DNA from 3 places in the Sphaerisporangium flaviroseum genome. Region 3 is predicted to be linked to each of the others. Evidence: predicted binding sites of a transcription regulator. Region 3 holds the regulator's gene; each other region holds the start of a gene.
The links. The regulator HrcA, encoded in region 3, represses chaperone genes, less so after heat shock. The targets are predictions, from matches to a motif close to TTGGCACTCTCNNNNNGAGAGTGCCAA.

Region 1: groL (chaperonin GroEL) is a predicted target of HrcA. The motif match lies at 1,166-1,192, and genes of this name have one in related genera.
Region 2: ABD810_RS16375 (FmdB family zinc ribbon protein) is a predicted target of HrcA. The motif match lies at 1,386-1,412, and genes of this name have one in related genera.

What each region holds. Positions count from the first base shown of each region.
Region 1 is NZ_BAAAZR010000007.1:38,572-43,050, forward strand. It holds gene thrC (threonine synthase) at 1-109, shown strand, start outside; gene ABD810_RS15555 (MoaD/ThiS family protein) at 123-398, shown strand; gene ABD810_RS15560 (cold-shock protein) at 734-934, shown strand; gene groL (chaperonin GroEL) at 1,321-2,946, shown strand; gene ABD810_RS15570 (S1 family peptidase) at 3,288-4,479, shown strand, end outside.
Region 2 is NZ_BAAAZR010000007.1:228,912-233,390, forward strand. It holds gene ABD810_RS16370 (S-methyl-5'-thioadenosine phosphorylase) at 1-486, opposite strand, end outside; gene ABD810_RS16375 (FmdB family zinc ribbon protein) at 1,013-1,357, opposite strand; gene ABD810_RS16380 (potassium/proton antiporter) at 1,999-3,501, opposite strand; gene ABD810_RS16385 (LCP family protein) at 3,628-4,479, shown strand, end outside.
Region 3 is NZ_BAAAZR010000008.1:273,015-277,493, reverse strand. It holds gene ABD810_RS17605 (16S rRNA (uracil(1498)-N(3))-methyltransferase) at 107-832, opposite strand; gene dnaJ (molecular chaperone DnaJ) at 888-2,027, opposite strand; gene hrcA (heat-inducible transcriptional repressor HrcA) at 2,028-3,038, opposite strand; gene ABD810_RS17590 (DUF3097 domain-containing protein) at 3,530-4,348, shown strand; gene ABD810_RS17585 (DUF4870 domain-containing protein) at 4,345-4,479, shown strand, end outside.

The DNA of each region.
Region 1 (4,479 bases), on a different contig from region 3:
CGGGGACGGCCTGAAGACCCTCGACGCGGTCTCGGCCGAGGCGCGGCCCACCGCCGTCATAAGGCCCTCACTCGACGCATTCCGTACGGCTGTCGCCGATAACTCCTGAAAGGTCGCGATAAATGAGCGTTTCTGTGCGGATTCCGACGATTCTCCGTACGTACACCGATGGTGTGTCGGAGGTGAACGGGGAAGGGGCGACGCTTCGCGAGGTGTTGCAGAAGCTCGACACCGACTTCCCTGGAATCGGCGCCCGCATTCTGGACGAAACGGGCAAGATTCGTCGTTTTGTCAACGTCTATGTCGGAGAAGAGGATGTCCGTTTCGTGGACGGCCTTGACACCGTCACGCCGGAAGGCGCGCAGATCTCCGTGATCCCGGCGGTCGCAGGAGGCTGAGCCTCGGTCCCCGCAACGCCCACGCGTCCGAAGGATGCGTGGGCGTTGGCCTGTCTGGGGACGGCAGAGCTGGCTGCCCTTATAGAAGTTCTTACTGGGCCCGCTGTGTAGTGTAATTATCAACTAACTAAACGCGAGCGAAAAATAGTCACGTACCGCTTAGAGCGAACGTCAAGAAGTAGTTTCGTGATTGACTCTGTTGCGCCAAGCCTTGCCACAGGTATGGTCGAGAACGATCGACGAAGCCGAGGAGTTCGCATGCGTCTCGGCTCGGAAGGTCACGGACCTCGCGGAGGAGTGGGCGGGGTCCGGAGCCCAGCAAGAGGAGTCGGAAAGTGGCGCAGGGCACCGTCAAATGGTTTAACGCGGACAAGGGCTACGGCTTCATCGCGGTAGACGGTGGTAAGGACGTGTTTGTCCACTACTCAGCGATCATGTCCGAGGGATATCGGTCCCTTGAGCAAGGTCAGCGGGTGGAGTTCGAGATCACACAGGGCCAGAAGGGTCCACAGGCGGAGTCCGTCCGGACTGTGTGACGCGGCCGGCGCTGTCCGGTCGTCGACGGAGATCCACTGGTCTCTCTTAGTCAGTAGCTGGAAGGTTCGGTCTGTCATGCACCAAGACAGGCCGAGCCTTCCGTCATGTCCGTGCTTCCCTGGTTGCGGAGACATGCCCAATATTGGGCATACGGTCAGAGAAATCCTTGTGCCGCCCAGGTCATAGGGGTTGTGGCTTGCACTCGACGGGGTAGAGTGCTAAACAGTTCGTTGGCACTCTCCTGTCGAGAGTGACAAATCTGGATCGAGGCGATGGGGCTTCGCGGTCCACGGCGACAGGTGTCGTGAGAGCGCGGGTCTACATGCCGTCGCGGGCGTCGGCTCGATCCGCTGCAAGCCACCCTGTGTCTGGGAGGTCTAGCCGTATGGCAGCCAAGATGATCGCGTTTAACGAGGACGCCCGGCGCGGTCTCGAGCGGGGTATGAACCAGCTCGCCGACGCCGTCAAGGTGACCCTTGGTCCCAAGGGGCGCAACGTCGTGCTGGAGAAGAAGTGGGGCGCTCCCACGATCACCAACGACGGTGTCTCGATCGCCAAGGAGATCGAGCTCGAGGACCCGTGGGAGAAGATCGGGGCCGAGCTGGTCAAGGAGGTCGCGAAGAAGACCGACGACGTCGCGGGTGACGGCACCACCACCGCCACCGTGCTCGCTCAGGCGCTGGTACGCGAGGGCCTGCGCAACGTGGCCGCCGGCGCCAACCCGATGTCCTTGAAGAAGGGCATCGAGGCCGCCGTCGAGCGCGTCAGCGAGGAGCTCTCGAAGATCGCCAAGGATGTGGAGACCAAGGAGCAGATCGCCTCCACCGCCTCCATCTCCGCCGGCGACACGCAGATCGGCGAGATGATCGCCGAGGCGATGGACAAGGTCGGCAAGGAAGGCGTCATCACGGTCGAGGAGAGCAACGCCTTCGGGCTGGAGCTCGAGCTCACCGAGGGTATGCGCTTCGACAAGGGCTACATCTCCGGTTACTTCGTGACCGACCCGGAGCGGATGGAGGCCGTCCTCGACGACCCCTACATCCTGATCGTCAACTCCAAGGTCTCGGCCAACAAGGACCTGCTTCCCCTGCTCGACAAGGTCGTGCAGGCCGGCAAGCCGCTGATGATCATCGCCGAGGACGTCGAGGGCGAGGCCCTGGCGACCCTGGTGGTCAACAAGATCCGCGGCCTGTTCAAGTCCGTGGCCGTCAAGGCCCCCGGCTTCGGCGACCGCCGCAAGGCGATGCTGGGCGACATCGCCACCCTCACCGGTGGCCAGGTCATCAGCGAGGACGTGGGCCTCAAGCTCGAGAGCGCCACGCTCGACCTGCTGGGCCGCGCGCGCCAGGTCATCGTCACCAAGGACGAGACCACCATCGTCGACGGCGCCGGTGACCCCGAGCAGATCTCCGGCCGGGTCAACCAGATCCGCAACGAGATCGAGAACACCGACTCCGACTACGACCGCGAGAAGCTCCAGGAGCGCCTCGCCAAGCTGGCCGGTGGCGTCGCCGTCATCAAGGCCGGCGCGGCCACCGAGGTCGAGCTCAAGGAGCGCAAGCACCGCATCGAGGACGCCGTTCGCAACGCGAAGGCGGCCGTCGAGGAGGGCATCGTCCCCGGCGGTGGCGTGGCTCTGCTGCAGGCCGGCGCCAAGGCGTTCGACAAGCTGGAGCTGTTCAACGACGAGGCCACCGGTGCCGCGATCGTCCGCAAGGCGCTCGAGGAGCCGCTGAAGCAGATCGCCGTCAACGCCGGCCTCGAAGGCGGCGTCGTGGTCGAGCGTGTCCGCAACCTCGAGCTGGGCGTCGGCCTCAACGCCGCGACCGGTGAGTATGTCAACATGCTCGAAGCGGGCATCATCGACCCCGCCAAGGTCACCCGCTCGGCGCTGCAGAACGCCGCCTCCATCGCGGCGCTGTTCCTCACCACCGAGGCCGTCATCGCCGAGAAGCCCGAGAAGACCCCTGCCGCTCCCGCCATGCCCGGCGGCGGCGACATGGACTTCTGAGCCCCGGCTCACAAGCGTCACCGAAAGGGCCACCTCCGGTACTCCGGGGGTGGCCCTTTGGCATGTGCGTGGCGACTCGGTCACTCGTTGAGATCGCCATCGATCCTTGGACATCCGCCGTATCGCATTCTTGGTGAGCGGACCTCGCTTCACTGTGCGGTCGCCGATCCCCCACCTGTCCACTCGACATCGGTCGACGTGTTCACCGGCGTTTTCGTCCGCGTGGCGTGCGTCTTCGCGGCTGACCGCTGAGCTAGGGTGACGTTGCCCGTCGCGCATGATCATTTTGCGTTATGGGCGATCTCCCCCCTCATGCCTAGCCGAGGTCGAGGAGAGAATCTATGTCGCACAGACCTGCCCTTGTGACGGGATGCACCCTGACGATCGTCGCACTCACCCTGGCGGCCGTACCGGCCGATGCCGAAAGCCGGGCGGCAGGCACCGCCATGACCAGGCCGTCCGCGCGTAAACCCCCGCCGGGTATGCTGGAGGCACTCCAGCGCGACCTCCATCTCAGCAGTTCACAAGCCCAGGCCCGCCTGTTGAATGAGGCCCGACTGACCCCGATCGCGGGGCAGCTGAGCAAGAAGCTCGGCAGCCGCTTCGGTGGCGTCTGGCTGCGGGGAAATAGTGCGCACACCCTGGTGGTGGCCACCACCAGCGCCGCCGACATCCCCGAGATCATCGGCGCGGGTGCCCAGGCCGAGATCGTCACCAGGTCGCTGACGGAACTCGCCAAGGTCAAGGAGAAGATCGACCAGGCAATGATCGGCAAGCCACTGGTGTCGGGCGCTCGCTACGTCGACGTCAAGCGCAACAAGGTGGTCGTCCTGTCGCCGAAAGTCGACGACGCCGTGGGCGCCGTCCTGAGCGCCGGCGTGGACACCGGCGCGGTGCTCGTGCTGCCCTCCACGGAGGCCCCCCATCCCCTGTACGACCTGGTGGGCGGCAACGCCTACTTCATCGGCACCACCAGTCGCTGTTCCATCGGGTTTCCCGTGGTCAAGGGCGCCCAGAATGGATTCGTCAGCGCCGGCCACTGCGGCACGACCGGCGCCACCACCACCGGCTTCAACCGCGTCGCCCAGGGCGTCTTCCAGGGGTCGAGCTTCCCGAACAACGACTACTCCTGGGTCGCCGTCAATGCCAACTGGACGCCCACGCCGACGGTGGACAACGGCGAGAACGGCACCGTGCCCGTCGCCGGCGCCAGGGTCGCCATCGAAGGCGCCTCGGTCTGCCGGTCCGGCTCCACCACCGACTGGCACTGCGGCGTCATCCAGCAGCGCGACGCCAGCGTCACCTACCCCCAGGGAACCGTCTTCGGACTGACCCGCACCAACGTCTGCGCCGAACCCGGTGACTCCGGCGGCTCCTTCATCTCCATCGACCAAGCCCAGGGGGTCACATCGGGCGGCTCGGGCGACTGCAGCACCGGCGGCACCACCTACTTCCAGCCGATCGGTGAGATCCTCACCGCCTACGGGCTGTCGCTGAGGACCACCGCCGGCAATCCCCCGCCACCGGCCACGG
Region 2 (4,479 bases), on a different contig from region 3:
TCCTTCGATGACGACGAGAGTGCCCCCGTCGACGGCATCCCAGCCTTCGGCCTCGGCCTTGGAATAGGACAGGGCTCTGCCGACGGGACAATACGGATCGGCGAAGGGGACGTGGACCGCGCCGCCTGCGTCGTAGAAGGTCTGGACTCGGCCGGAGGTGCGATCGACGAGCTGATCAGGGATCACTAGAGTGCCGGGGCCGTACTCGAGGCGGAGAGAGCCGACGGCACTGGGCGCGAGCACCTGGCGGACGCCGAGGGACCGGAGTGCCCATAGATTCGCCCGGTAGGGGATGCGATGGGGAGGATGGCGGTGATCGCGCCCGTGGCGGGGTACGAAGGCCACGGCGCGCGCGCCGATGTGGCCGACGGTGATCGTGTCACTCGGCGGCCCATACGGCGTGGCAACGTCGATCTCCTCGGCATCCTCGAGGAGGGAGTAGAAGCCCGAACCGCCGATGACCCCGATGTCCGCTCTCATGACCATGGCGCAGACATTAGCGCCCCGCACCAGCGCCGTTGAGACCCGCACCGACACCTGTGGAAAACCTTCGACGTGAAGCGGCTGTGGAATGGAGGCTACGGCTCGGCGGGGGGATGGCGGGTCGGCATCGGGCTGAGCGGTGCGGGCAGGCCCGGGCGGGTCACGATGTCCGCGGCGAGCGCAGCCTGTGAGGTTATGCCGTCGGTAGGTGGGCGAGCGGTTGCCGATGAGGGGCTAATGGGTGGCAAGTCCGCGGGTGTGGGCGGGTCGTGCTGTCCGCGGCGAGCGCAGCCTGTGAGGTTATGCCGTCGGTAGGTGGGCGAGCGGTCGCCGATGAGGGGCTAATGGGCGGCAAGTCCGCGGGTGTGGGCGGGTCGTGCTGTTCCCGGGGGAGCGTGCCTGCAAGGTTAAGCCGTTGGCGCCGTTGGCGGGCCGTTGCCGATGAGGGGTGACGGTCGCGTGAGGTAGCGAGTCGGCAGGTGCGGGCGGGTTGTACGGCATGGTGGGGCGCCGTACAACCCGGGAGGCGTCAGGCGGCGGAGCTGCTGCTCGCGGGCGCGGGGGCCGAGGAGCTTGCCGAAGCGGCGGGCTCCTTCTTGGTGGAGGTGGTTCCGGAGTCGGAGCCGTTGGAGCTTTCGGAACTGGAGCCAGACGAGCTGGCGGCGGACGACGAGGTCGAGGACCCGGAGGAGCTCGACGAGCGGTTGTCGGTCCGATAGAAGCCCGAGCCCTTGAAAACGATGCCGACGGCCGAGAACACCTTGCGCAGCTGGCCGTCGCAGCTCGGGCACTCGGTCAGCGGGTCGTCCGTGAATCGCTGGACGACCTCGAGCCCTTCACCGCAAGCGGTACAGGCGTACTGGTAGGTGGGCACGCACTCCTCCTCATATGGCTCACGCAGACTGGCACTCTACCGATGCGACTGCTAATGGTACGCAGCCGATTAGGATAAACGCCACCCAGGCGAGTTCTAATCCCCGTCAGGAGCTCGCTGGCAGGCCCCCTCAAGGGGATCGGCGGGAGCCGACCCGGTGCCGCTTCCGCTGCCTGATCGCTGTATCCCGTCAGGTCCGGGAGTGCCTCCATGGCGAAGACAGCGAAGCGGCGGGCGCCGGACGGCCCGGCGGACTGGGGCTGCCGGGTGTGTCCGGGTTGGGGTGGCGTGGTCAGCGTACTGGGGAACCCTTGTGACAGCGGACTGTTCACGACATGTCACAAGGCCCGATACCCCCGGAGGATGAGGCCGCTGCGATACCCGTCGGCTCTCAGCGGTCAGTCGGCCGTACAGCAGCCGTCGGCTGTCAGCGGTCAGTCGGCCGTACAGCAGCCGTCGGCTGTCAGCGGTCAGTCGGCCGTACAGCAGCCGTCGGCTGTCAGCGGTCAGTCGCCGTACAGCAGCCGTCGGCTGTCAGCGGTCAGTCGCCGTACAGCAGCCGTCGGCTCTCAGCGGTCAGTCGCCGTACAGCGGACGCTGGGCGGTTTGTTGGTGGGGTTGGGGTGCTCGTTGCGTTCTGGTTACTCGCCGCGTTCGCCGTACCAGCCGGCCAGTTTGCCGCGGCGGCTTACCGCGCGTAGGCGACGTTCGACGGTTTGGCGGTAGGCGGCCGTCGTGACGACCAGGAGCTGGTCCTCTGCCCGCAGGCGCGTTGAGCCCTCGGGGACGAACGAACGGCCCTCTCGTACGATCATGGTGACCGCCGCGTCCGACGGCAGGCGGAGTTCGAAGATCTCGACGCCGTGCAGGCCGGAGCCAGGGGGAATGGTGATCTGCAGGAGGTCGGCGTTGAGCTCTTCGAGGGGGGCCGCCTCGACGCCGAGGTCGCGGGCCTCGTCGGGGGCGCTCACGCGAAGGAGCCGCGCGAGGTACGGCAGCGTGGGCCCCTGAACCATCGTGAAGACGATCACGATGATGAAGACCTCGTTGAACACGCCTTTGGCGCCGGCGATCCCGGCCGCCCATGGGATGGTCGCGAGCACAATGGGCACGGCTCCGCGTAGTCCCGCCCAGGACAGGAAGGCCTGTTCCCGCCAGGACATCCTGTCGACGCCCGCCAGCTGCACGATCAACGCCGAGACGGCGACCGACAGCGGTCGTGCGAACAGCAGGAGGACCAGTCCGGCGATCAGCCCGGGAGCGACCGCCGTCGGCAGCTCGTGCGGGCTGGCGAGTATGCCGAGCATGACGAACAGGCCGATCTGGGAGAGCCATGCGGCGCCTTCGGCGAATCCCCGGGTCGCCTGCCGGTGGGGCAGCCGCGTGTTGCCGAGGACCAGCGTGGCCAGGTACACCGCGAGGAAGCCGCTTCCGTGCAGGAGCGCCGCACCGCTGTAGGCGACGAACGCCAGGGCCAGTACGGCGAGGGGGTAGAGGCCCGACGACGGCAGGGCCACGCGGCGCAGGGCATAGCCCCCGATCGGGCCGATCACGAGACCGACCGCGGAGCCGACGCCCAGCTCGAACACGGCGTCCAGGATGACGTACCCGACGTTCGGCAAGGGCGCGTTCACCTGGCTGAGCATGACGACGACGATGACGGTGGGCGCGTCGTTGAATCCGGACTCGGCCTCCAGGATGCCGGACAGTCGCGGGGGGAGCGGTAGCCGGCGCAGCACGGAGAAGACGGCCGCCGCGTCGGTCGAGGCGAGGATGGCGCCGAGCAGCAGCGCCGTGCGCCAGTCCATGTCCAGCAGCCAGTACACGGCCCCCGCCAGCGCGAAGATGCTCACGCCCACGCCGACCGTGGCCAGGACGATCGAGGCCGGTACGGCTTCGCGGACGTGCTGCCAGTTCGTGGTGAGGCCACCTTCGGCCAGGATGACGGCGAGGGCGACCATGCCGATCTGCTGGGCCAGGCGCGCGTTCTCGAAGTGGATGCCCAGGCCCGCCTCGCCGATCAGCAGGCCGATCCCGAGATAGATCAGCAGGCTGGGCAGTCCGGTGCGGTGGGCTACTCGTACGGACGCGATGGCGGCGATGACGACGACGGAGGCTAGGAGCAACCAGACGTTCAGGTTCACCGGCCTCCCTTCTCGCGTCCCGCCCATTGTGTCGTATTCGTATACGGCCCTACCACGATGAACACGTATGGGCTACCGTCACACGCGAGACAGCGGTAGCTATATGGACGGGCATCAGGTGGCAAAGTGACCGACGAGACTTCCCCGGTTCTGGAGAACACGAGGAAGGACGATTCGGCCGATGGCGAGGAGGCCGTTCCGGCCAAGCGATTGAAGAAGCGGCGGTTGCTGCGCCGGCTGCTGATCGTGACCGGTTTGATCTTCGCCATGGTGTTCGCGGCCGGGTTCGCGTTGGTGATGGAGCGTCAGGTCACGCTCAATGGCAATATCGAGCGTATCCCTGGAGCGTTCCCCGAGGACGCCGGGCGCCCCGCCAAGACCGTGGGCGACGCGCAGAACTGGCTGCTCATCGGATCGGACAAGCGGCCGGGTGAGGCGGGCAGCCAGCGGGCCGACACGATCATGATCGTCCATGTCCCGGCCGGCCGGGATCGGCTCACCCTCATCGGCATCCCCCGCGACTCTTATGTCCGCATCCCCGGTCACGGAAACAACAAGATCAACGCGGCGTACGCCTTCGGTGGCCCGCAGTTGCTGATCAAGACTGTGGAGAGCCTCACCAAGGTGCGCATCGACCACTTCGCGGCGCTGGACTTCCAGGGCTTCGTCAGCATGACCGAAGTGATCGGCGGCGTGGACGTCTACGTGTCCCGCAAGGTCTACGACCCGATGAACAAGATCACATGGCCGCAGGGCCAGGTGCATCTGGAGGGCGAGAAGGCGCTGCTGTTCGTACGGCAGCGGTACAACCTGCCGGGGGGCGACTTCGACCGCATCAAGCGGCAGCAGGCCTTCATCGGCGCGATGGGGCACAAGATCATCAGCAGGGAGTTGCTGACGGATCCGTTCAAGCTGAACGGCTTCCTCGAAGCGCTCACGCGGGCCGTCAGCGTCGACTCCGGCGTGACGCTGAGCACG
Region 3 (4,479 bases):
AGGGCGAAGTCGGCGTTGTTCGCGGCGGAGTCGGCGTCGTCCGGGTGAAGTCGGCGTCCGGGTGAAGTCGGCGTTCCCGCCGCCGGTCAGGGCCGGACGGCTGGGGTCACCAGCGGCCGCACCGGGACAGCAGCACCGCGGCGGCCGCCACTCCGGCCGTGGAGGTCCGCAGGACGGTCGGGCCCAGCAGGGCCGGCGTGGCACCCGCCTCCCTGAACCGCTTGATCTCCTCGTCGCCGATCCCGCCTTCGGGACCGACCACCATCACGATGTCGCCACTCGCCGGGAGCTCCAGACGTGACAGGGGCTGGGCGGCCTCCTCATGGAGCACGGCGGCGACCGCCGCACCGCGCAGCAGGGCCGCCACCTCGCTCGTGGTGGCCTGCTCGGTGATCTCCGGCAGGTGGAACCGCCTGGCCTGCTTGCCGGCCTCCCTGGCCGTCGAGCGCCAGCGGGCCAGGGCCTTGCCCGCACGGTCGCCCTTCCACTGGGTCACGCACCGGGCGGCGGCCCACGGGACGATGACGTCCACGCCCGCCTCGGTCATCATCTCGACCGCCAGCTCGCCCCTGTCGCCCTTGGGCAGGCCCTGGACGACCACCAGACGGGGCGAGGGGGCGGGAACCGTGTGACGGCCGGTCACCTCCAGCCGGAGGGAGTCCTTGGCCACGTCGCGCACGACGCACTCGGCCACCGCGCCCCTGCCGTCGGTGAGGTCGACGCGCTCTCCCGCGCGCAGCCTCCGCACGGTGGCGGCGTGCCGCCCCTCCGCGCCGGAGAGGATGATCTCCGCGCCCGACAGGTCGTCGGCGAGGAACACCGGGACGCTCACCGCGGATCAGGGGCGCGGGCACGGTCCCGCGCCACGGGGACGAAACCCATCGCTCTCATCGCCCGTTGAAAGCGTCCTTGAGCCGGGAGAAGAAGCCCTGCTGCCCGGGGGCGAACTTGCCCGGCGGGCGCTCCTCACCGCGCAGCCTGGACAGCTCCTTGAGCAGCTCCTCCTGGGCGGCGTCGAGGCGGTTCGGCGTCTCCACGTTCACGTGGATCAGCAGGTCGCCACGGCCGGTCTCGTTGAGGCGCTGGATGCCCCGGCCGTACAGGGGGATGACGTGCCCCGCCTGGGTGCCGGGCCGTACGTCGATCTCCTCGGCCCCGTCGAGCGTCTCCACGGTCAGGATCGTGCCCAGAGCCGCCGCCGTCATCGGGATCTGGACCGTGCAGTGCAGGTCGTCGCCGCGCCGCTCGAAGATCTCATGAGGCCGCTCGACGATCTCCAGGAACAGGTCTCCGGGCGGGCCACCACCGGGCCCGACCTCGCCCTCACCGGCGAGCTGGATGTGCGTGCCGTCCTCGACGCCGGCCGGGATGCGCACCTTGATGGTGCGGCGGGTGCGTACCCGTCCGTCACCGGAGCACTCCTGGCAGGGATGCAGGATGATCGAGCCGAACCCGCCGCACTGGGGGCAGGGCCGCGCGGTCATGACCTGGCCGAGGAACGACCGGGTGACCTGCGAGATCTCGCCACGGCCGTGGCACATGTCGCAGGTGTCGGGATGGGTGCCGGACGCGGCGCCGGAGCCCTGGCACACCTCGCACAGCACGGCGGTGTCGACCACCAGCTCGCGCGTGGTGCCGAACGCCGACTCCGACAGGTCGAGCTCGACCCGGATCGTCGCGTTGCGTCCGCGCCTGGCCCGGGACCTGGGCCCGCGAGACCCGCCGCCGCCACCGAAGAAGGCGTCCATGATGTCGCTGAACGGGAAACCCGCGCCGAAACCCGCGGCACCGGCTCCCGCTCCCGCCGCCCCGCCGAAGGGGTCGGCTCCGAGATCGAACATCTGGCGCTTGTTCGGGTCCGACAGGACCTCGTACGCCTGATTGATCTCCTTGAAGCGCTCCTGCGTCTCCGGGTCGGGATTCACATCGGGGTGGAGCTCGCGCGCGAGGCGGCGATAGGCCTTCTTGATCTCGTCTTGGCCGGCGTCACGGCGGACCCCGAGAATGCCGTAATAGTCGCGGGCCACCTAGGACCCCGCCAGGATCTGGCCGACATAGCGTGCCACTGCGCGCACAGCTCCCATCGTCACCGGATAATCCATTCGCGTCGGGCCCAGCACTCCGAGCCGAGCCAGTTCATTGTCGCCCGAACCGTATCCGGCCGCGACGATCGAGGTGCCGTGAAGCCCGGAGTAGGGATTCTCCGAGCCGATGCGGACCGTGAGCGCGGCGGAGTCGCTCGCCTCACCGAGCAGCCGCATCAGCACGACCTGCTCCTCCAGCGCCTCGAGGACCTCTCGCAGGCCGACGCTGAAGTCGCCCGCGAGGTTGGCCGCACCGGCAAAGACGATCTTCTCGTCGTGCCGCTCGACCAGGGTGTCCAGCAGCACGGAAAGGATCGTGCTCGCCACCGGGCGGTCTTCCTCGGGAAGCCGCTCCTGCAGGTCGGCCACCGTGTCCGGCACTCGGGTGAGCCGGCATCCGTCGAGGCAGGCGTTGAGCACCGCCCGCAGATGCGCGATCTGGTCGTCCTCCACGACATCGGGAAGGTCGACCACTCGCTGCTCGACCCGGCCGGTGTTGGTGATCAGCACCAGCATGATCCGCCGCTCCGCCAGCGGCACGAGCTCGACGTGCCGCACCGTGGAACGGATCAGCGAAGGATACTGCACCACGGCGACCTGCCGGGTCAACTGCGCCAGCAGCCTCACCGTGCGGGTCACGACGTCGTCGAGATCGACGGCGCCCGCCAAGAAGGTTTCGATCGCCCGGCGCTCCGCACCGGACAGCGGCTTGATCTGGGACAGCCGGTCGACGAACAACCGGTAGCCCTTGTCGGTGGGCACGCGACCCGCGCTGGTGTGCGGCTGCGTGATGTAGCCCTGCTCCTCGAGCACTGCCATGTCGTTGCGAACGGTGGCCGGAGAGACGCCCAGATTGTGCCGCTCCGCCAACGCCTTCGACCCGACCGGCTCGTTGGTGGACACGTAATCTTCGACAACGGCGCGCAGAACTGCGAGCTTACGCTCATCGAGCAACGTGCTCACCTCCTGCCTGCGTTCGTGCCTGCGTAAACGCCTGGTCTGGCACTCAGTGTTCCCGAGTGCCAAGTGTACGGCTCTCGCCGACGGGGTGCGATAACTCGCCCCTACGACCTCACCCGCTCAGCGGCGAGCCACCTGCTATCCAGCGGCAAGGCGGCTCCACCACACTCGGACCCACGAGTGAGAACGACCCCCCCGGTAAACGACGCGACCACCCGGCCGCCGCGTCCCCACTCCCCCGGTGAGCATGCTCCCCCGCCAGGCCCGCGGTCCGGAGGCGCGCCCGCTGGCGGTTCCCGTTCCTACGGCACCCCTGAATACGGCTCCCCTCCCGGCGGCCCCTACGGTCCCGCTCCCGGCGCCCCCTACGGTTCCCCTGCCCCGTACGGCCCCGTGCCCGCAAGCGGCCGGTGGCCGTTCCCTACGATGGCGGCCCGCAGCAGGGCGCGCCGCCCAGAGCGTGACCTTTGCTAGCGTGCCGAGGTATGCGGGACTACGGACGCGACGTGCTGGCAGGGAACTGGCGGAGACCGCTACGCGGGAAGATCCCGAAGGTCCCCGCCGAGCCCGGCCTGGTGGTTGAGGATCCGGGAGGCTTCTGCGGCGCCGTGGTGGTCTGTGACAAGGAGGCCGTCACGCTGGAGGATCGCTTCGGGCAGCGGCGGGTGTTCCCGCTCGCGCCCGCCGGGTTCCTCCTCGACGGCAAGCCCGTGACGCTCGTCCGCCCGGCTCCGGCCGCCCCGCGGGGCCCGGCACGCAGCGCGTCGGGCTCCGTCGCCGTGAGCGGACTGCGGGCGCGTGTGGCCAGGGAGAGCCGCATCTACGTCGAGGGCGTGCACGACGCGTCCCTGGTGGAGAAGATCTGGGGCCACGACCTGCGCGTTGAGGGCGTGGTCGTCGAATACCTGGAAGGCGTCGACGACCTCCCGGCGATCGTCGCCGAGTTCGGGCCCGGCCCGGGGCGGCGCCTTGGGGTGCTGGTGGACCATCTGGTCCCCGGCTCCAAGGAGAGCCGCATCGCGGCCCAGGTGTCCTCACCTCATGTGCTCATCACCGGGCATCCCTTCGTGGACATCTGGCAGGCGGTGAAGCCCTCGGTCGTGGGCATCCCCGCCTGGCCCGTGGTGCCGCGCGGGGTTCCGTGGAAGGAAGGCGTGATCGAGGCCCTCGGGTGGCGGCTGGAACCTGCGGACGCCTGGCGCCGCATCCTCGGCTCCGTCGGGACCTTCACCGATCTGGAGCCGGAGCTTCTCGGCCGCGTCGAGGAGCTGATCGACTTTGTGACGATGGAAGAGGAAGCATGAGCGAGACCCCGCAAGATCGCCGCCCCGACGACCTTCCGGACGACCGGGGGCATGACGGACCGCCTGCGTACGGGCAGCCCGGCCATGGACGACCCGGGTATGGACAACAGGGCTACGGCCAGCAGGGCTAT